Regions from separate parts of the Alkalicoccus luteus genome, predicted to be linked through region 3. Evidence: riboswitches for the same ligand, from Rfam matches in the RefSeq annotation. Region 3 holds a riboswitch; each other region holds the start of a gene.
What was found. Region 3 has a riboswitch for S-adenosylmethionine ahead of ACSZLD_RS07995 (methionine ABC transporter ATP-binding protein). Riboswitches for the same ligand answer to the same signal wherever they lie in the genome.
Positions count from the first base shown of each region.

Region 1 (7,025 bases), on a different contig from region 3:
TTTTCAGGAAGGAGTGCGAAAGCTCCGTAAGCACGGGATCCGCGTCTGTGTTCATTTGATTAACGGTCTTCCCGGCGAAACACATGAGATGATGGTGCGCTCTGCAGAAGCGGTCTCCGCCTTGGACATACAGGGGATGAAAATTCACCTGCTCCACCTGCTGAAAAAAACGCCAATGGTCAAACAATTTGAACAGGGCGAGGTCCAGCTGCTTGGGCAGGAAGCATACATTCAAATTGTCTGTGATCAGCTGGAGCGGATCCGCAGTTCTATTTCCATTCACCGCCTCACAGGGGACGGACCGGCCGAGCTGCTTATCGGCCCGATGTGGAGTTCGCATAAATGGGCAGCATTAAATGGAATTGATGCAGAGCTTCGCACCCGTCAGACGTGGCAGGGCATCTATGCAAAACCTTTGCAGGAAGGGAGGTCATAAGGAATGGAAAACGTGCTGCAGTATGCTAAAACATTGGCCGCAGAAGTCCTTCCTGAAGATGGCATTGCGGTTGATGCCACCACAGGCAACGGCCACGATACGGTCTTTCTCGCCAGACTCGCGCCGAAGGGTACCGTCTACAGCTTCGATGTTCAGAAACAGGCGCTCGACAGCTGCCGTAATAAGCTGGAGCTGGAACAGCTTCAGGCAGAATTGATTCACGATGGTCATGAACATGCGGCTCGCTATGTAAGGGAAGAAGGCATACATGCCGTGATGTTTAACCTGGGCTACCTTCCCGGAGGCCCTAAGGACGTTACCACTACCGCAGAGACAACGATTACGGCTGTTTCATTCTTCTTAGAAAAGCTGCTTCCGGGAGGCAGGATCATTCTGGTTATCTATCACGGCCATCAGGAAGGCAAAGCAGAAAAGGGAGAGCTGCTTCCATTTCTGCAGTCTCTCCCTCAGCATGCTTATCAAGTGTTGCAATACGGATTTATCAATCAGGCAAACGATCCGCCATTCATTTGCGCGATCGAGAAGCGGCGCCAGCGGAAAGGCTGAGCGTCGTTTTAATAAAGCCAGCCATATGTGCAAAGACGTCCTCCCGCTCCGGCTCATTCATGACTTCATGATACAGAGAAGGCCACTCCCGCCAATGCTTTTCCGATACATCGAGATTGTCAAACCAGCGCTTTACTGCCAGCCTGTCGACGATCCGGTCTGCTCCGCCTTGAGCGGTGTAAACGGGAATCTGCGGCATGACGCCTGTCGTCCGGTGCGCCTCTTCCATCGCCTTCAGCAGTTCCCGATACCATCGGGCGCTGACTTTTTTGACGAGCAGTTCATCTCCCTCATCTCTCGACCGCATTCCTTCTTCGCGCGTGCCGGATCCCGGTTCCAATCCGTTTGGGAACATTGTTTTCGGCGCTGTAAGATTCAACAAAGCCGCCGCTCCTTTCTTCCATACCGATGGATGCTGCACGAGTCCGAAGCACGGCGACGATAACAGCAGCATGTCCGGACGCGGTACTGACTGTTTACGCACAACAGTTGACGCAATCAGCCCGCCCATACTGTGTCCGAATAAAAGCAGCGGTCCTTCGCGCCTTTTTGCCTCTTTTATCCATGCTGTCACGGTATCCACATATTCCTGAAAGCTGTCAATATGGCCGCGAGGACCGGGTGTCGTGCCCTGTCCGGGAAGATCCCCCATGATCACATCGAATCCAATATCATTAAAGCGGCGGATCAGCCAATCATAGCGACGATGATATTCCCCCGCTCCGTGTACAATCACTACCGTTCCTTCCGCATTCTGATCCGTTTCCCATGTCCACATTCCTGCTGTCACTCCTTGATACGGTCGCTGCCGCAGTTGGTATTTTCTTCATCTTCGCTTTTTCTGACTTCCGCGTCAACAAAGAAGCTGTGCATCCCGGCTGTAAGTAAGGTACGATAAAGAAAATGATGGAAGGAGAGGAAGCCGTGATACATTATCCGTATGAAGGAAAAACACCAGACGTTCATGCCGGCGCCTATATTGCCGAAAACGCAGTCATTACTGGCGATGTGAAGATTCATGATGGTGCAAGCATTTGGTATCATACAGTGATCAGGGGCGATGTCGCTCCGACGATCATCGAACGAAACGTCAATATCCAGGATCAAAGCCTGCTTCATCAAAGTCCAGGGCTGCCGCTGCATATTCATGAAGGCGTCACCGTCGGCCACCAATGTATGCTGCACTCTTGCATAATTGAAAAAAACGCTCTGATTGGGATGGGAAGCACCGTTCTCGATGGAGCAGTCATCCGCGAAGGGGCTTTTATCGGCGCCGGCAGTCTCGTAACTCCAGGCACTGAAATTCCCCCTGGTAAGCTTGCACTTGGAAGACCTGCACGTGTCGTCCGTGATTTGACAGAAGAGGATCAGGCAGAAATGAAGCGGATTAGGGAAAGTTATGTGGAAAAAGGACGCACGTACAAAGCGATGCAGGAAAGCCGCTACCATCATTTCCCGGGAAATAGTCAGAGAGGAGATTGAACGATGCCATATGTAAACATTAAGGTAACGAAGGAACACGGCGGGTTAACGAAGGAACAAAAAGCAGATTTAATCGAGGGGGTAACCGGACTTCTAGAAGAGAAGCTGCAGAAAAACCCTGCTTCGACAGTGGTGATCATCGAGGAGATCGACATGGACAACTATGGACTCGGTGCCGAACAAATTTCAGAAAAACGAAAGCGGCAGTCGTAAAGCCGTTTCCGCACGCAAAAAAGCTGCCGGTTTCCTGATTGATTAGGCCGGCAGCTCTCTATTTGATTTCCATGACTGGCTCTCTCCTTCAGGCGGTGGTGGTTTTCTCGGTCATCAGCCGTTTCAAGCCCTTCACTTCCAAGTGCTGAAACGCTGTGTTTCCGGATAGATGAAGTTTAATCGTATCACGTTTTGGCTGTAAATCCTGATGAATATAAATGGTGCATCCTTCTACCTCATATTTAGCATAATGATCTTCCTTTGACGGCTCCTGAGGAATACAGTGAAAATCAACGAAAATTCGCTTGTTTTTGAACTCTCCCGGAAACGGAAAAACTTCTACCGTGCACGTCCCTCCCTGCTTTTGCAGCCATTCTCTTGTCCGCTTGTCAGCTTCAATCCTCATGATTGATTCCTCCTAATTACATCTAAGAAAACCCGCAGGCTCCAAGCGGTTGTAAGCCTGCAAAGTATCTTGTAACCCTCGCATTTCCTTTTTTATGGTACGTTAAAACGGGCAGTTTATGTGAAAATCTATGATTGTTTTTCTTTTCGCGTCTTCACAATAAGCAAGCGAAATTGTTGCGGTTTAATTCATACACCATTAGAAAAAAGCTGCACCGACGTCATATCGGTGCAGCGTTGATTCCTTTATTCTGCGGCTCATTATTTTCCGATGAGCTGCATCGCTTCTGCTTCCAGCGTTTCTGCTTTATCCGTTTTTTCCCACGGCAGTTCAATGTCTGTACGTCCAAAGTGGCCATAGGCAGCAGTTTGCTTGTAAATTGGACGGCGCAGATCCAGCATTTTAATAATGCCGGCCGGACGGAGGTCAAAGTTGTTCCGCACGACCTGGACAAGTACGTCTTCGGATACTTTTCCGGAATCAAACGTATCGATAGCGATGGAAACCGGCTGCGCTACGCCGATCGCATAGGCCAGCTGCACTTCACACTTATCGGCAAGTCCGGAAGCGACGATGTTTTTCGCCACATAGCGTGCGGCATAAGCCGCTGACCGGTCAACCTTCGTTGCGTCTTTTCCGGAGAACGCACCCCCGCCGTGTCTCGCATAGCCGCCGTACGTATCAACGATGATTTTACGTCCTGTCAGGCCTGCATCTCCCTGAGGCCCACCAATCACGAAGCGTCCTGTCGGATTGATGAAGTATTTCGTTTCTTCATCAAGCAGATCAGCTGAGACGACCGGTTTGATGACGTGCTCTGTCAGATCCTGTTTGATCTGCTCCAGCGTTATTTCAGGGTGATGCTGTGCGGAGATGACGATCGTATCTACCCGTAAAGGCTGCTGATTCTCATCGTATTCCACTGTAACCTGTACTTTCCCATCCGGTCGCAGATAGTCGACAATCTGTTCTTTTCGCACCTCTGTCAAGCGTCGAGCGAGCTTGTGAGAAAGGGAGATCGGCAGCGGCATCAGCTCCGGCGTCTGATTATCTGCATAGCCGAACATCAGCCCTTGGTCCCCTGCACCAATCGATTCAATTTCTTCATCTGTCATTTGACCTTCACGTGCTTCCAGTGCCTGGTCAACTCCGGCTGCAATATCAGCTGACTGTTCGTCAATGGACGTCAATACCGCACATGTTTCATAATCAAAGCCGTATTTTGCGCGTACATAGCCGATATCCTTCAGTGTTTCCCGCACAACTCGCGGAATGTCCACATAGGTAGACGTTGTAATTTCACCTGCAACGAGTACTAAACCGGTATTAACAGAAGTTTCACAGGCAACCCGAGCGTTCGGGTCGTGCGTCATAATTTCATCCAGAATAGAGTCTGAGATTTGATCACAGATTTTATCCGGGTGACCTTCCGTTACTGATTCTGATGTAAACAAACGTGTTTTTCCTGCCATGGTAGGAATCCTCCTCGAACAATATTACGGCACTCATTTTCCCAGCCATCAATCCCACAGATGAGGGCTGTCCGGTTACATAAACAAAAAACCTTCTCCGTTGAGGAGAAGGCTGTCTCGTTTCCTTTCACCTCTTATCGGTCAGAACACGATTCATGTGTTCTGCAGGTTGGCACCGTTCACCTTTTTTACTCAAGTGATGGTTGCCGGGCTTCGCAGGGCCTGTCCCTCCGCCAGCTCGGGATAAGAGTATCCGCTTTTGAGAATGATACCCAACATCGGTCCCAATGTCAACTGCCGGCTATCAGGAGTCACCATTATGTTCGAAGCTGTCCACTTCAGCTGTAAAGGTATGTACGTACACGTAAACAAATTTGATTGTAAAAATCTCTCCAAATCCATTGATTTCCTTAATTAGTATGTTATAAATAAAATATATGACATACTAATAGATGAGGGGGCGGATGATTGATGAGCATGATTTACGATGATCTCCGGCTTGCTTCCGTTTTGAAGCAAAAAAATGTACGAAAACAGCTTAGTGTATCGGCGCTGGTGGAAACTGCCATTAGAAAAGAAGAGGGGATGCTCTCAAGCTCGGGTGCATTTCGAGCCTTAACAGGTGAATTTACGGGACGGTCTCCTAAAGATCGGTTTATTGTAAAGGAAGCAGCGTCAACAGATGTGGACTGGAACGATATTAATCGTCCGGTAACGCCGGAGATTTTTGAAAAGCTGGAGCAGAAGGTGCTTGCTTATTTAGCCGAGCTGCCGGAGCTTTATGTCCGTGAAGCTGCTGCAGGTGCTGATGAGAATGCCAGACTCCCGATTACGGTCGTCAATGAGCTTGCCTGGCATCAGTTGTTTGCCATGCAGCTGTTCCTTCGTCCGGAAGAAATAGAGGGCGAAGCTTCCATGGAGCCATTCACTATCCTATCCGCCCCAGGGTTTCAGGCCGACCCCCATGTAGACGGCACGGAGTCAGAAGTATTCGTCATGATTTCATTCAGCCGCAGAAAGATTTTGATAGGCGGAACCGCGTACGCAGGGGAGATGAAAAAGTCGATCTTTTCTGTTATGAATTATTTGCTGCCGGAACTGAACGTGCTGCCGATGCACTGCTCGGCCAACGCCGATCATGAGGACCGTACCGCCTTGTTTTTCGGGCTTTCCGGTACTGGAAAAACGACGCTCTCTGCCGCCCCGGACCGGCTTCTGATCGGAGATGATGAACACGGTTGGTCAGACTCTGGTATTTTCAATATTGAGGGCGGGTGCTATGCAAAGTGTATCGGACTGGAACGTGAGAAAGAGCCTGAGATTTATCACGCCGTTACGTTCGGATCGGTACTGGAAAACGTTGTTCTGCAGGAGGATCGTTCTCCGGATTTCCACGACGGCTCCCTGACGGAAAACACGCGGGCAGCCTATCCGCTGACAGCTGTTCCGTCTGCTAAGCTACCAAGCACCGGCGGTCATCCTGATGTGATTTTGTTTCTTACAGCCGACGCAACCGGTGTTCTGCCTCCAATCAGCCGTCTGACACCTCAGCAGGCGATGTATCATTTCTTGTCCGGCTACACAAGCAAGCTGGCAGGCACTGAAAGAGGCGTCACCGTACCGCAGCCTGTTTTCTCGCCATGCTTCGGTGCCCCATTCCTGCCCCGCGAGGCTGCCTCATATGCGGAAATGCTCGGCGACCGTATGAAGAAGCATCGTACGGACGTCTACCTTGTGAATACGGGATGGACGGGCGGTCCTTGCGGCACTGGCCGGCGGATGGATTTGAAGTTTACCCGTGCTATGGTGAATGCAGCTGTCAAAGGTGACCTTGCCCGTACGGCTGTCATTACAGATCCTGTTTTTGGGCTTGATGTGCCGGCCAGCTGTCCGGGGGTTCCATCTGAAGTGCTTCAGCCGAGACTTGTTTGGGACAGCCTGGACGAATATGAACAGGCTGCGCTGGATCTTGCTGCAAAGTTCAAAGCAAATTTCACTCGATTCTCATCTACAACAGCTGACATTCTCCGCGGAGGACCAGTCGTATAGTGCAAAGAAGCCCGGGCCGCTGCAAACAGGCGGTCCGGGCTTCTTATGTGTGTTCCTGTCAGCTGGAAGCTGCGTTCAGAAAGCGCGCCTCAATTTCTTTCATACTGAGGGGAAGCACCTCATCTTTCATTATGAAGCTGTAGTTCTTTTTTTTCTTTGGCTGGTGCGGAAGGCGTTCCAGCAGCAGCGGTCCTTCGGTTTCAAAGTAGCTTTCTTTTTTCTCAAGTCGATCCACTTCTGCAAAATACACGTTCTTAATGACCGTTTCTGCTCTGCCTTCAACCATGTATTGCCCAACATAATGAAGCGTGGAAACGTGTCCGCCTGTCTCTTCATATACTTCTCTCACAGCCGCCTCGTCAGCCGATTCTCCAGGCTCCACTTTTCCGCCCGGGAACTC
Region 1 covers NZ_JBPZEY010000001.1:327,948-334,972, forward strand. The annotation lists gene mnmL (tRNA modification radical SAM protein MnmL/YtqA) at 1-436, shown strand, start outside; gene mnmM (tRNA 5-(aminomethyl)-2-thiouridylate-methyltransferase MnmM) at 440-1,003, shown strand; gene ACSZLD_RS01645 (alpha/beta fold hydrolase) at 963-1,781, opposite strand; gene ACSZLD_RS01650 (gamma carbonic anhydrase) at 1,928-2,485, shown strand; gene ACSZLD_RS01655 (tautomerase family protein) at 2,489-2,698, shown strand; gene ACSZLD_RS01660 (CC/Se motif family (seleno)protein) at 2,787-3,104, opposite strand; gene metK (methionine adenosyltransferase) at 3,365-4,576, opposite strand; SAM riboswitch class I at 4,708-4,826, opposite strand; gene pckA (phosphoenolpyruvate carboxykinase (ATP)) at 5,048-6,625, shown strand; gene ytkD (RNA deprotection pyrophosphohydrolase) at 6,684-7,025, opposite strand, start outside.
Region 1: it holds a riboswitch for S-adenosylmethionine, as region 3 does, so the genes downstream of both, metK (methionine adenosyltransferase) here and ACSZLD_RS07995 (methionine ABC transporter ATP-binding protein) in region 3, are expected to answer to the same signal.

Region 2 (7,025 bases), on a different contig from region 3:
CTTTTGGGATGCTTGCTTAAGCTGCTCGATTTCCTTGTCAGATGCATTTTTCTGCCATTCCTTAGCTTGTTCGGTCGCAATCGGGATTGCTTCCCCTTCCTTATAGCCTTCTTCGAGCATCGTATTCGCGATATCAATTGCTTTTTTGCGGACGGCAGTATCTAAATTTTTCAGAGAGCTTGGGTAATCCTGCATATTCCATGGCATGGAGGTCACTCCTTCAGAATGTAGTGTACAGCTCTTTTCCCAGATCCCTTTTAAAATAATCGTGTTTAGGAAAAAGAAGGGAAAGGAAATAGAAGCAGTAATGAAACCATTAAGAGGAGGAATGCTTCATGAATGAGATTCAAAAAGATGAACTGATGAAAGCATTGCATGACTGTATGGAAGCCTGCAACAGATGTTTTGATGAATGCTTAAAGGAAGACGACGTTAAGATGATGGAAGCGTGCATCCGAATCGACCGTGAATGTGCGGATGTCTGCTCCTTTACCGAACAGGCTGTTTCCAGAGATTCTCCGTTTCTTGATGAATATTTAAAAACATGTGTGGTCGTTTGCAAGGCTTGTGCTGATGAATGCGGCCAGCATGATCACGATCACTGCCAGCACTGCGCAGACATGTGTAAAAAATGTGCTGACGTATGCGAGCGGTTTATCGCTTAATAAATAAAGAAACGGAAAGCATCGACCACTCTCAGGTGCTGTCTCTACTACAGGGGCAGCACTCTTTGCTGTCTGCGGGAAGAAAAGATGCTAAATACGTTTGCCGAAAAAGGATACCTGCTATACTTTTGGAGGGGAGGGGGAACTTCATGCAAAATACAAGACTGATCACCTTAACAGCAATGCTTACAGCTATTGGAATTGTCGGTGCAGCATTTATCTGGTTTCCAGCTGGTGTTGCCCGAGCGTATCCTGTCCAGCACGCGGTAAACATCATTGCTGCCGTCCTATTAGGGCCCGGGCCTGCGGTGCTGATTGCATTTTTAATCGGGCTGCTTCGAAACCTGCTCGGACTGGGAACGATTCTGGCCTTTCCCGGAGGGATGGCAGGAGCGCTGCTGGCAGGATTGGCATACCGATGGTCACGTAAAACGTGGGCGGCAGCTGCTGGAGAAGTAATCGGAACATCCATTGTCGGAGCGCTGTTGGCTGTACCAATCGTCATTTTCTTTTTAGGAGATTCAGCAGCTATCTTTGCTTTTGTACCAGCATTCTTTGTAAGCAGTGCAGCAGGTGCCGTCCTAGCTCTGCTTATTTTAAGCCGCTGGCGGCCGGATCGAAAAAGAAACGAATCTGAATAAAACGAAGAAAACAGAGTAGGGCCAGTGCCTTCCCGGCGACGTGTACTTCCCGCGCCTCGTCAATTCTTTAAGGCGTCGACCAGTTAACATCAACGAAAAAGTCTTTCCACTTACATGTTTATTCGCTTGATTGTATTTCCCCTCTGCTTACTTAGCCCGCCGCGGGCTGGCCTTCAGCTGTTTGATCCCTGTTATGAAGGGAAGAAAGGCACGGGAGGATGGCGCGGCTTCACTCGGACTCAGGCTTCTCACAAGAAGCCTTCAAAAGCCAGTCCGGCTCCGCTCGTGCGTGGATGCCGTTCACAGATCTGAACGGTACGAAATCTTCAGACTGCTTGTTGCGCCTCCGCCGGACACACCGGGAAAATAGCTCTGATTTGTGGAGAATAATGTCACGACAGGCAAACGCGACTGCTTTTTTACCTTTTATACGGAATTGTAGGAAGTACGGACACCCCTGTTCAACATCGAAACGTCTCATCGGGAAGGTTCTATCCTGTATGGAAGCCGATCGTGCAGTCCGAACCAGGCACGTGAAACGCACTGCAGCTGCCGGCATCGAAGGAGCTCGGATCAGAACGAGGCGAAGATCCGGCGAAGGGAAGAAGAGAAAGCCGAGCCCGTTCCCTCTGGAAAGCGAGTGTCCGCAGATACAGGCAGATGCAACGTGATTCACCTAAAATGACTTTATCAACACTCTGAAAAGCGAGCCGATCATCATCGGCTCGCTTTATTCTGCAGTCACAGGCGTAAAACCAGAATGCCTGTGAGCTGAAGCTTAGGATAAAAAGGCGTTCTGCCGTTCGTCGATACGAACGGCAGAAAATATTTATTGCTCAAGCTCTGTATACACGACAAGTCGTTCACGGTGGGTGCCAACATTGCGGTCAAATTCTCCAGTGCACGTAATTAAGTTTAAATTGCGCGACGCCGTGCCGCCAAAAACCTGGTCAACTGGTGCATCTTCATACGGATAACTCTCCATTGACTGTACAATAAAGGTCATCTGTTCACCGTCTTCGTCATACAAATGAATGCTGTCACCTGGCTCTAACTCTTTCAGGTCATAAAATACGGCCGGACCTTCATAGTCATCAACATGGCCTGCCAGAACCGAATTACCTTGCGCTCCTGGTTTGGCACCTCTGTTAAACCAGGCAACTGTTTCACCCTCATCCGGAACAGCCATTTGACCCTCTTCGTTCAATCCATACCCGTCCACGACCGCATCTACATCGATTGCGGGAATTTCAATGCGAACCGGTTCCATTCCGGAAGAAGTTCCACCAAGAACAGGTTGAATCGGCTCTGCCTCCTGAACGTCTTCAACTGTTTCTTCAGCTTGATTTTCTTCGGGATCGTTCTCTTCTTCGGAAACTGCATGTTCCTCAGGTTCGTTCGACTCGCTGCTGGATGCAGTTTCTGAATCTGGCGCATACTCGGCATCCGCGTCACCGGGTTCAGCCTCAACCTCTTCTGATACAGCGGGCTCCATTGGGCTCTCAGGGGACAACGAAGTTTCCGGAGAAGAGAAATTGTCCTCCCCGGAACCGGAACAGGCTCCGAGGAAGACAAGAAGACTTACCCAGTAAAGGTTACGCTTGTGGAGCAAAACGTCTGCGGAAGAATACTGCTGCAGCGAGAGCCCCTGCTGCAATTGTCAATGCAATCGGCATCAGGCTGGAAGACTGGGAAGCTCCGCCCATACCAGTTTGCGGCATATCAGATGGAGCAGCGTGTGCTTCGTCAGCGACGAGAACAACATCTAGCTCATCAGCATCTGCGCCTACTGCGTATGCAGAGTACACCATATCTGCTTCAAGCGTTGTACCGGAAAGGTCCAGAACAGCATCTTCCGTACCAGCTGCACGGATTTCCAGATCATACGTGTCTGGGTCAAGCTCGAGGTAGTCCGTTACTGCGAAGAATTCAGCACCTTCGAAAAGGGAATCTCCACCGACAAGCCCGACGTCAACAGCTGGTGCACCTGGAGACAGGTGGCCGACACGTATTTTCGTCATACCTTCTGTTACCGTGTTATCGTCAGCAAAAGCTTCAAGACGGAGGTTTTCAAGCGTGTCGACAGCAGCTACTGTGTAGTACATGCCGCCTTCGACTGTGAGTGTCTCTTCAATGACAGGATCTCCTTCGCCGCCTTCACCGGCTGGGAAAATCGCTACGTCGTGATCGCCTGCAGGAAGTTCAAGGTAGTCAGTGATATCCTGGAATGCTGCTCCTTCAACTGCTGCATCACCGTTCACATACACGTCTACTTCCGGAGCATCAGGAGAAGCATGGAATACCCTCACCATCGCGTTGTCGCCGTCATCCCCGTGACTGTCCGCAAATACAGGAGCTGCTGCGCTTCCAAACATAAGCATAGCAACGAAAACAATCATAAGCCATTTCAACTTTCTCAACCTCATCATCTCCTTGATCATTTTTGTATTGGTTGAATAACTTCTATACAATGTATGTAAAGAGATTGTTCAACCAACGTATAGACTATATATCCCGTTTGTACAAAAGGTAAACCAATAATCTGAAAACTTTTTTATGTTGCTAACAATGTCACGAAAGAAGCTGTGACGATCGTGACTATTTGGAATACGTGTCATTTAAAAAAGTTTTTATCTTCCATATAAGTAACAGTCACACAGAGATTATTTCTTTAAGGAGAACCGTTGCTTTATTGAAAAGACTCTATAAATGATTGATATCGGAATAAAGAAAGTACGCCTGCGGCACTTCCGTCCGGAAGGATCGACTCGTCACGCTCTTTTTTTCTTCAGGCCTGCGAAAAAGCTGGGAAGTTCATGCAGCTTGGTTCCTTCAATCAACCAAGGGCGTGAAATTAGTAAAATAGGATATACAGCTGAACGTGTTAGCATCATGACAACTTGTAAAGAAGGATGAATATCGTTGCAGTGCAGCAAGGACGTGCCTGAGCACATTCGTTTCTCTAAAATGTACAAAGTGAGCTAGACGCGAAAAATTTAGTCGTCATCATTCATTGACGTAAAAGACAGCGCTTCCAGCAGACTAAGTATTGCAATCGCTGCGATTTTCCCTTAGAATGAGGAATTATCACGTTAAACTAAATATTCTGACGAACTTTCTTATCAAGAGAGATGGAGGGACCGGCCCGTTGATATCTCAGCAACCAGCCTTTGGCAAGGTGCTAAATCCTGCAGTTTCCGAAACGGGGACTGTAAGATAAGAAGAAAAATCACGACACTTTCTTCTTTATCGCAGCCGGTAAAGAAGTTTTTTATATTTACAGACTCGTTACCAGACTCGTCAGTCTATAACCAGAGAAGGGAAGAGCGCAGCCATGACAGACCGGAAGTACTCACTGGAAACAAAGCTTGTACAAGCAGGGAACCGCAGCGATCAGACAACTGGAGCCGTTAATGCTCCCGTTTATTTTTCCACTGCCTACCGGCATGAAGGAATCGGCCAGTCCACCGGCTTCGATTATTCACGAACAGGAAATCCGACTCGCGCGGTGCTGGAGCAGTCCATTGCTGAGCTGGAAGGTGGCGTGAGAGGACTGGCCTGTGCATCGGGGATGGCCGCGGTACAAGTAGTCCTGTCCTTATTTGAACAGGGTGATGAAATTATTGCGACAAGCGATCTGTACGGCGGAACGTACCGTCTCTTTGAGAACGGCTGGACGAGATGGGGTATCACGTTTCATTATGCAGAGCCTGACCAGCCGGATTCCTTTGAGGCTAAAATCAACGAGCGCACGAAAGCGCTGTTTATCGAAACACCAACGAATCCGCTCATGCAGGAAGCCGATCTGGCTGTCTACGCAGCGCTTGCGAAGCGGCACGGTCTGCTTCTGATCGTGGACAATACGTTTTATACGCCGGTGATTCAGCGGCCTATAGATGAAGGGGCTGACATCGTTATTCACAGTGCCTCCAAGTATTTATCCGGACACAACGATGTCATTGCCGGGTTAATTGTCGCAGCAGATGAAAAAGTTGGAGAGGAGTTGTTCTATTATCATAACAGCATCGGAGCTGTACTTTCTCCGTTGGATTCGTGGCTCGTGATCCGCGGGATGAAAACGTTGCAGCTCCGGATGGATAAGCATACCGAAAACGCACGGATTATCGCTGACTTCCTGGAGAAGGAAGACCTCGTCACAGACGTTATTTATCCAGGAAGGGGCGGGATGCTATCCTTCCGGGTGGAGGATGAAGCGATGGTCAATCCGATCCTGCAAAACTTGTCGGTTATCTCATTCGCCGAGAGCCTCGGCGGAGTTGAGAGCCTTATGACGTATCCGGCTACGCAGACTCATGCAGATGTTCCGGAAGAAGTGCGTATGAAGCTTGGTGTCTGTAACAGGTTGCTCCGATTTTCGGTAGGCATCGAATCAGCTTCAGACCTGACAAACGATTTAAAAGCGGCATTTCAACAAGCAGCGCTGGAAAGGAAGATATAAACCATGACCCACTATTCTAAACAAACATCACTTTTGCATTCGCCTCATAAAACCGATCCGGTTACTGGTGCAGTAAGTGTGCCAGTACAACACGCTTCCACGTTTCACCAGCCTGATATTGAACAATTTGGTGACTATGATTATGCACGATCCGGCAATCCGACGCGTCAGGCTCTTGAAGAGACGATTGCCGGGCTTGAGAACGGCACTCATGGATTCGCCTTTGCTTCCGGAATGGCGGCTATTTCGACCACATTTATGCTTCTTTCCACTGGTGACCATCTGGTCATTACAGATGACGTGTACGGCGGCACCTTCCGTTTGACCACGAAGGTGCTTCATCGGCAGGGAATAGAGCATACATTTGTCGATATGACTGATCCTGAAGCAGTTAAAGCAGCGGTTAAGCCAAACACAAAAATGATTTTTATGGAAACACCGTCAAATCCGACGATGAATATTACGCCGATTCGTGAAATCGCTGAATTTGCAACAGACAACGGCATTTTGACGGCGCTTGATAATACATTTATGACGCCGGTTCTGCAGCGTCCGCTTGATCTTGGAGTCGATGTTGTACTGCACAGTGCAACTAAATTTATAGGCGGGCACAGTGACGTCGTTGCCGGACTCGCTGTCGTAAAAGATGCCGATTTGGCAGCAGAGCTGCAGTTTCTGCAGAACAGCTTCGGTGCGATTTTAGGTCCTCAGGACTGCTGGCTTGTCATGCGGGGGCTGAAAACACTGCATGCAAGAATGAGTGTGTCGGAACAGTCGGCGCATGAACTGGCAGCCTGGTTTTTAGAGCAGCCCGAAGTAGAGCACGTGTACTATCCCGGGCTCGAAACGCACCCTGGCTATGCAGTGAACAAAGAACAGTCAGAAGGAGCCGGTGCTGTTTTATCTTTCCGCCTGAAAGATAAAGAGGCCGTCCGCCGTTTCGTGGAGCACGTGGAAATTCCGGTGTTTGCAGTCAGCCTTGGTGCGGTGGAATCGATTCTTTCCTACCCGCGAACGATGTCCCACGCCGCGATGTCGGACGAAGAACGGCATGCGCGGGGCATACCGGATGGCTTGCTCCGTCTGTCCGTCGGACTGGAAAAGACAGAGGATCTGAAGCAGGATTTCGCCAACGCATTTGCTGCTGCCAGAAAGGAGGAGCAGGTATGACCCTGAAGGAAAAACTGAGTACAAGCCTCGTCATCGGTGACGGGGCCATGGGGACCCTGCTCTACCAGAAAGGAATTCAGGGCTGCTTTG
Region 2 covers NZ_JBPZEY010000004.1:102,223-109,247, reverse strand. The annotation lists gene ACSZLD_RS06805 (DUF2188 domain-containing protein) at 1-207, opposite strand, end outside; gene ACSZLD_RS06800 (four-helix bundle copper-binding protein) at 336-665, shown strand; gene thiW (energy coupling factor transporter S component ThiW) at 815-1,306, shown strand; gene ACSZLD_RS06790 (class F sortase) at 2,136-2,819, opposite strand; gene ACSZLD_RS06785 (DUF4397 domain-containing protein) at 2,902-3,732, opposite strand; SAM riboswitch class I at 4,423-4,529, shown strand; gene ACSZLD_RS06780 (methionine biosynthesis PLP-dependent protein) at 4,641-5,765, shown strand; gene metC (cystathionine beta-lyase) at 5,769-6,935, shown strand; gene ACSZLD_RS06770 (bifunctional homocysteine S-methyltransferase/methylenetetrahydrofolate reductase) at 6,932-7,025, shown strand, end outside.
Region 2: it holds a riboswitch for S-adenosylmethionine, as region 3 does, so the genes downstream of both, ACSZLD_RS06780 (methionine biosynthesis PLP-dependent protein) here and ACSZLD_RS07995 (methionine ABC transporter ATP-binding protein) in region 3, are expected to answer to the same signal.

Region 3 (7,025 bases):
GGCTTTCTGCATATTCCTGATCCCTTGCAGTTTCTACCTGCATTCTGTTCTCAAGTTTGGAATTGTATTCCCCGTAGCACATTCCGTGGGACGACTGCATTGCCTTTTCCATTTCTACAGTGTGTTTCGTCGTAATAAGATGGATAGCTCATCACATTCCTTCCAGATAATTTGTCCTCTTTGTTCAAGGGATGATGTAAGTATAGTATGGAACGGCTTGTGAACCAATGCGCATGCAGCGTTATATTATCTGACAATTCACTCTCCTTGTCCATTTGCTTATTTCAAGTCTTCTATCTGTACATTTTGGGACATTTTCTCCCATTTGCTCTACCTTTCACAAATGAAGCGCTTACATAGTGATGGACTTGTCTACCCCTTTAGTATCAAGGTTTCCAGCTCGCTGACGCCTTGTGTTTTTCAGCAAAAATTGAAGCTGAAATAATTGCCTGACGGCGGGACCAGTTCTGTATTATTGATCGATTTCCTTCAGGCAATATAACCTTTGCGGCGGCTTACGTTATTTATTCGTTTTGCCGATTTGTTTTATTGTGTCAATCATTTTTAGATTCTGATGGATTTATTCAGGCGGCATTGAATTGCGTTGCCACGGCGCCGTGTACCTTTGCCTGCCAGTTACGCTCCTTTTAATATATATGCCGGCGGCCGGGCATTTATCCGAAGCCGCAAACGGTTCATCCGGAAAGAGAAACGATGCAATGAACAAACGGAAGACCGCCCTTCACGTGAAGGACGGTCCCGGTGAATGACGTCATTACTCAGCTGGAATAACGGCGCCTTCGTATTCTTCTTCTATAAAGTCACGGACATCGTCAGACAATAGCACGTCTACAAGAATGTCAGCGCGTGGATCGTCTTCATCTTCGCCGCGGACCGCAATGACGTTGGCATACGGATTGTCCTCAGCGGATTCAAGTGCGATCGCATCTTCCTGTGGATTAAGACCTGCATCAAGCGCGTAGTTCGAGTTGATCAGGATCGCATCTGCTTCGTTGTTCTCATAAGCAGTTGGCAGCAGAGCCGCTTCTACGTTTGCCTGGAAGTTAAAGTCATTCGGGTTCTCTGCAATGTCATCAACCGTTGCTTCAATTCCGACGCCTTCCTCCAGCGTAATCAGACCTTCCTCTTCAAGCATGGTCAAAATTCGGCCGTGGTCAGCTACGGAGTCACTCATAATAATATCCGCGCCTTCCGGCAGATCTTCCAGCGTATCATAGTCCTGAGAGTAAAGACCGATCGGCTCGATGTGAATACCGCCTTTGTTCACAAAGTCATAGCCAAATTCATCGATTTGAGACTCAAGATACGGCACGTGCTGGAAATAGTTCGCATCCAGCTCTCCTTCATCCAGTGCCTGGTTAGGAAGGATGTAGTCGTTGAATGTTACGATTTCCAGTTCAATGCCCTCTTCTTCAAGCATAGGAGCAGCAAATTCCAAAATTTCAGCGTGTGGAATGTTGGACGCTCCAACAGTGAGCGGCTCAAAATCACCAGCTGCTTCTTCATCTGCTTCATTGTCTTCCTCGTTACCTGCTTCATCGGCGTTATTGTCAGCCGGTTCACTGTTATTTTCTACGTCCTCGACGTTGTCAGCATTATCGCCGCTGTTGATCTCCGTCGTGTTATTGTTTTCTCCTTCGCCGCATGCTGCGAGAAAGGCCAGTGATAAAGCACTGATTCCTGCAAGTTGAATGGTACGTTTCATTTGATTCATTCCTCCTGATTTATCGTTTATCTATTTTATTCGTAATCATATCGCCAATGAACTGAAGGGCAAATACAATTACCAGAATAATCACGGTTGCAGTGAGCGTTATTTCCGGATTGTTTCGCTGGAACCCATCCCGGAAGGCCAGGTCACCAAGTCCGCCTGCACCGATGACACCTGCCATTGCCGTGTAGCTGACAAGCGCAATGGCTGTAACGGTGATCCCGGAAACAAGTGCCGGCATCGATTCCGGAAGCAGAACTTTACGAATAATCTGTCCGTTTGTGGCCCCCATAGCTTTCGATGCTTCAATAACTCCTTTATCGATTTCACGAAGCGCAATCTCTACCATTCGAGCGTAAAAAGGTGCAGCTCCGATAATTAATGCCGGAAGAGCAGCCGATGGTCCAAGAAATGTGCCGACGATCGATCGAGTAAACGGGATAAGCAGTACAATTAATATAATGAAAGGAATCGATCGGAAAATGTTTACATACGCCCCGATAACAAAGTGCGCCGCTTTATTTTCCCAAAGCTGCTTGCGATCGGTTAGGAATAAAAGCAGTCCGAGAACAATCCCGAAGACAAACGTAAACACGAGTGCTACAACAGACATGTAAAGTGTTTCGACAGTGGCATTCCACATGTTGTCCCAGTTTACATCCCCAAGGAACGCTGCCTGAATGATAACGTTATCCACCGTGGATCACCTCCACTTCAACTTCCTGTTCGCGGATATAGGCGACCGCCTGCTGAACGGTATCAGCTTCCCCGTTCATACTGACGAACAAGGAGCCGTAGGACCCGTGCTGCGTCTGCGAAATCTTTCCTTGCAAAATGCTGATATCGACGTCGAATTTACGTACAACGTCTGTGATCAACGGCCGCTGCGTATCGCCGCCGACAAACGTCAGCTGCAGAACATGACCGATGCCCTCGCGGTCCAGCAGGTGGTTCAGTGCCTCTTCTGTCTCTTCCGGCTCAGTCACCTGCTTCACGAATTCCTTCGTCATCGCCTGCTGCGGGCGGCGGAAAATATCGAGAACGTCTCCCTGCTCCACGATCTTCCCGGCTTCCATTACAGCAACCCGGTGACATATTTTCCGGATCACATGCATTTCGTGCGTGATCAGAACGATCGTCAGCCCAAGCTTTGCATTGATGTCGACGAGCAGATCGAGAATCGAATCCGTCGTCTTAGGATCAAGTGCGGACGTCGCTTCGTCACAGAGCAGCACTTTCGGATCGTTTGCCAGCGCACGGGCAATGCCGACACGCTGCTTTTGACCGCCGCTCAGCTGAGATGGATAGGAACCGTCCCGTCCGTCTAACCCGACGAGCTGAATTAATTCATCGACTCGTTTCTTCTGCTCCTCCTTCGGCACCCCTTTGATCTCAAGCGGAAATGCAATGTTTTCCGCAACCGTTCGGGACCAGAGCAGATTGAAATGTTGAAAAATCATGCCGATCTCCTGCCGGGCCTCTCTCAGCTTTCCTTTAGATAAGCTGTGCATTGGCCGTCCGGCGACATCGACCTCTCCTGAAGTCGGTGCTTCCAGCATGTTAAGCATGCGGATCAGCGTACTTTTACCAGCACCACTGTACCCGATTACTCCAAATATTTCTCCTTTATCAATTGTCAGATCAATATCATCCACTGCCCGGACGTCGCCGTCTTTCGTGTGGAAAATTTTCGCTAGCTTCGAGAGCGTAATCAACAGAGAAACTCCTTTCCATCTATTTGCAATTAAACATACCTCTTTAGTCCATTTAACGCACAGAAGCGTTCATGCAAAAAAATATAACGTACGAAAAAAGCCCTTCTGCCATACAGATGAGCAGAAAGGCTTTCTTGTTTAAAAAGAAAAGCTTTCTTCTCATCTGCCGGACGTTCGTCATCCGCAGGAATTGGCACCTTCTGTACGCGTGTACAGTGGTTGCCGGGTTTCATCGGGCCAGTCCCTCCACCTCTCATGATAAGAAGACTATTCGTTTTTTTCGTCTGATATGGATATTATCACTGCGATTTAAGCTTGTCAACAAAAAACGATCTGCTTCTTGAAAGCTGCCAATGACGTTCATGACGCTGGTCACCTGTCCAGAAAAAACCGTTCAGCTTTTGATAAGCCGAACGGTTTCAGATTGCTGTTCTATTCCTGATCAATCATGTTCTGGTAGGCATCCGCGTCCATCAGCTTGTCGACATCGTCCTGGCTGGACACTTCTACGACAACCATCCACGCCTGCTCATATGGGGACTCGTTTACGAGCTCTGGAGAATCCTCCAGTTCTTCGTTGATTTCCACCACTTTTCCGCTGACTGGCGCGTAAAGCTCGGAAACCGTTTTAACCGATTCCACACTTCCAAATGGTTCGTCTGCCTTCAGCTCATCTCCAACCTCCGGCAGTTCTACGAATACGATATCGCCTAATTCACTCTGTGCGAAATCAGTGATGCCGATTCGTACTTTTCCATCTTCCTCTTTTACCCATTCGTGCTCTTCTGAATACTTATAATCCTTTGGCAGGCTCATGCTTCGGATCCCTCCATCTGCGTAGTAAGTAAACAAACACTTCCTCTTCCACTATAATATAACAGCTGCTGGCACCGCAACCGGCGGAAGCTTATTTCCAGGTTTTCTCGTAGTCTGCTTCGCGGAAGCCGACTGTGACATGTCCATCTTTTGCAGCAATCGGACGCTTGATCAGCATACCGTCTGACGCAAGCAGTTCCAGCTGCTCTTCTTCCGGCATATCCCCAAGCTTATCCTTTAAGCCAAGCTCACGGTATTTCTGTCCGCTCGTGTTGAAGAACCGCTTCAGCGGCAGCCCGCTCTGTTCATGAAGTTTTTTGAGCTCATCTTTAGAAGGCGGATGTTCAACAATATGTACCTCTTCTAATGCGACTCCTTCATTTTCCAACCACTTTTTAGCTTTTTTACACGTCGTGCATTTCGGATAATGATAAAACGTTACGCTCATCGCTCTCACTCCTTTCCTCATTCAGTTTACCGCATCTCGCATCATTGTTCTATCTTCTGTTGCGCCGGTGAAGCAATTTCGATATACTTTCGATAAATCGTAATTATTTCGTTTTACAATTTCTTTCAGGAGTTGATTTAGATGCGTGACGTTTCATGGCTCATCGTTGGAGGCGGCATACAAGGGATGACGGCAGCGGTTCATCTTTGCAGACAGGCCGGCATCTCCGCTGCAGATATTGCTGTGGTAGACCCTCATCCAGAGCCGCTTGCTGTTTGGAAAGAACGTACAGAAAAAATCAGAATGCCCTATTTACGCTCCACGTTCGTTCACCATTTGTCGCCGGATCCATTAGAGCTGGAGAAGCGGGGCGACAGCTTTCTCGGCCGCTACAAGCGTCCCTCCCGTTCTATGTTCTATGACACGTCTAAAGAGCTGCTGCAGGAAACAGGCATTGCTGACAGCTGGCTGCAGGATACGGTCGTTCACGTGGAAAAAAGTCAACCCGGCTGGACCGTTTATGGAAAAAAGAACACGTTGACGACAGCCAATCTCTTGTTAGCTCCCGGAGGCGGCAGCCGCCCTGTGATTCCCGCTGCCCTCCAGCCTGAGGCAGTGCACGTTTACGACCCGTCCTTTGACCCTGCTGCTGTTACCGGACGCGCCGTTGTCGTTGGAGGAGGTATTTCTGCTGCGCATACGGCGATTTATCTCGCCGAACAACGTCACACCGAAACCGTTTTGCTGCATCGCAAACCGCTTCGCGTTTCCCAGTTTGACAGCGATCCCGGCTGGCTCGGACCGAAGCGGATGCAGGCATTCAGCCGTATGGATCACCGAAGACGGCGCCGCTGCATTCACACAGAAAGACGGACTGGCACGATGACGCGCGAGCTGCTGTTTAAGCTGAGAAAGCTCGAACGGGATGGACGACTGACGATGATGCAGGATGAAGCTGCCGGATCCCGGCGCTGCGAAGACGGCATGGTCGAGCTTGAGCTCACGTCCGGAAGCCTTCTGTCAGCAGATTCCGTAACGGCGTGCACGGGCTTCTCCAAGGAGCTTCCCGGGTCCGCCTGGATTCAGCCGCTGATTGACGCTTATTCGCTTCCTTGTGCAGACTGCGGGTATCCAAAGCTTTCCCCATCGCTTATGTGGACAGATCGTCTTTACGTCACCGGTGCCCTCGCCGAGCTGGAAATCGGCCCGTCAGCGAGAAACATCGCCGGTGCCCAGCGCGCAGCCAGAAGGATCGCTGCATCTGTCTGCATGTGAAAACCCCGGTCCGCCTGTGGGGAGACAGGAGGACCGGGGTTTTCTGAGAGAATGTCTTTCTGCTGCCAGAAAGAAGATTATAATTATTTTAGGGCGGCATCCCGCCCTAAAGTAGCTAACAGTTATACGACGTAACGCTCTTCTGCAATGATCTTCTGCGCAAGCTCACGCTTTTTCGCGATCAGGTTCACCGGATTGTGGCGCGTCAGCTTTTTCAGAATAGACAGCATCGTTCTCAGGCTGTCCCCTTCTTCAAGTGCTACAAGGGATTCCTTCGCTACTGCTTCGATGTTATTGAATGCTTCCTGTGCATAAATCTGCGTCATGAGAAGCTTTTGAGCCGCTTTGTCTTCACCATCGCGGGCCATTGCTTTTTCTGTACGCAGAATCATCGATTCAATGTTGAATACTTCGTTCACGATATCTGCTACGTTCGCAAGCAGCTCCTGTTCCTTCTGCAGCTTTTCACCGTACTTTTGTGCAGCGGTGCCTGCAATCATGAGGAACACTTTCTTCGCGTTCTCCAGCAGGTAACGCTCCTGCTCAAGCGGCTCATCGCCGACTTCCTGAGGCATCATCATCATGAGCTCTTCCTGAAGACCTGCTGCCTGCTCCAGAAGCGGCAGTTCGCCTTTCATTGCTTTTCTCATAATCGTAGCCGGAACGAGCATGCGGTTGATTTCGTTTGTTCCTTCAAAAATACGGTTGATTCGGGAGTTCCGGTACATCGTTTCCACTTCGTACTCGGCCATGAAGCCGTATCCGCCGTGGATCTGTACCGCTTCGTCTACGACGAAATCCAGAACCTCTGAACCGAAGAATTTATTTAATGAGCACTCAATCGCATATTCACTGATCGCTTTTCCGATTGCGCCGCCGTCCTTCTGTTCTTCTTCGGACAGGTTTTCGAACGCCTGGTCAATCAGGCCGCCTGTGCGGTAGATCGTCGATTCCATCGCATACGTTTTCGCTGCCATTTCCGCAAGCTTCTTCTGAATCAGCGTGAACTTGGAAATGGACATTTTAAACTGCTTGCGCT
Region 3 covers NZ_JBPZEY010000005.1:32,235-39,259, forward strand. The annotation lists gene ACSZLD_RS16865 (YuzK family famiily protein) at 1-112, opposite strand, end outside; gene ACSZLD_RS07985 (MetQ/NlpA family ABC transporter substrate-binding protein) at 776-1,726, opposite strand; gene ACSZLD_RS07990 (methionine ABC transporter permease) at 1,746-2,414, opposite strand; gene ACSZLD_RS07995 (methionine ABC transporter ATP-binding protein) at 2,422-3,447, opposite strand; SAM riboswitch class I at 3,604-3,712, opposite strand; gene gcvH (glycine cleavage system protein GcvH) at 3,880-4,263, opposite strand; gene ACSZLD_RS08005 (arsenate reductase family protein) at 4,355-4,711, opposite strand; gene ACSZLD_RS08010 (FAD/NAD(P)-binding protein) at 4,853-5,986, shown strand; gene ACSZLD_RS08015 (acyl-CoA dehydrogenase FadE) at 6,109-7,025, opposite strand, start outside.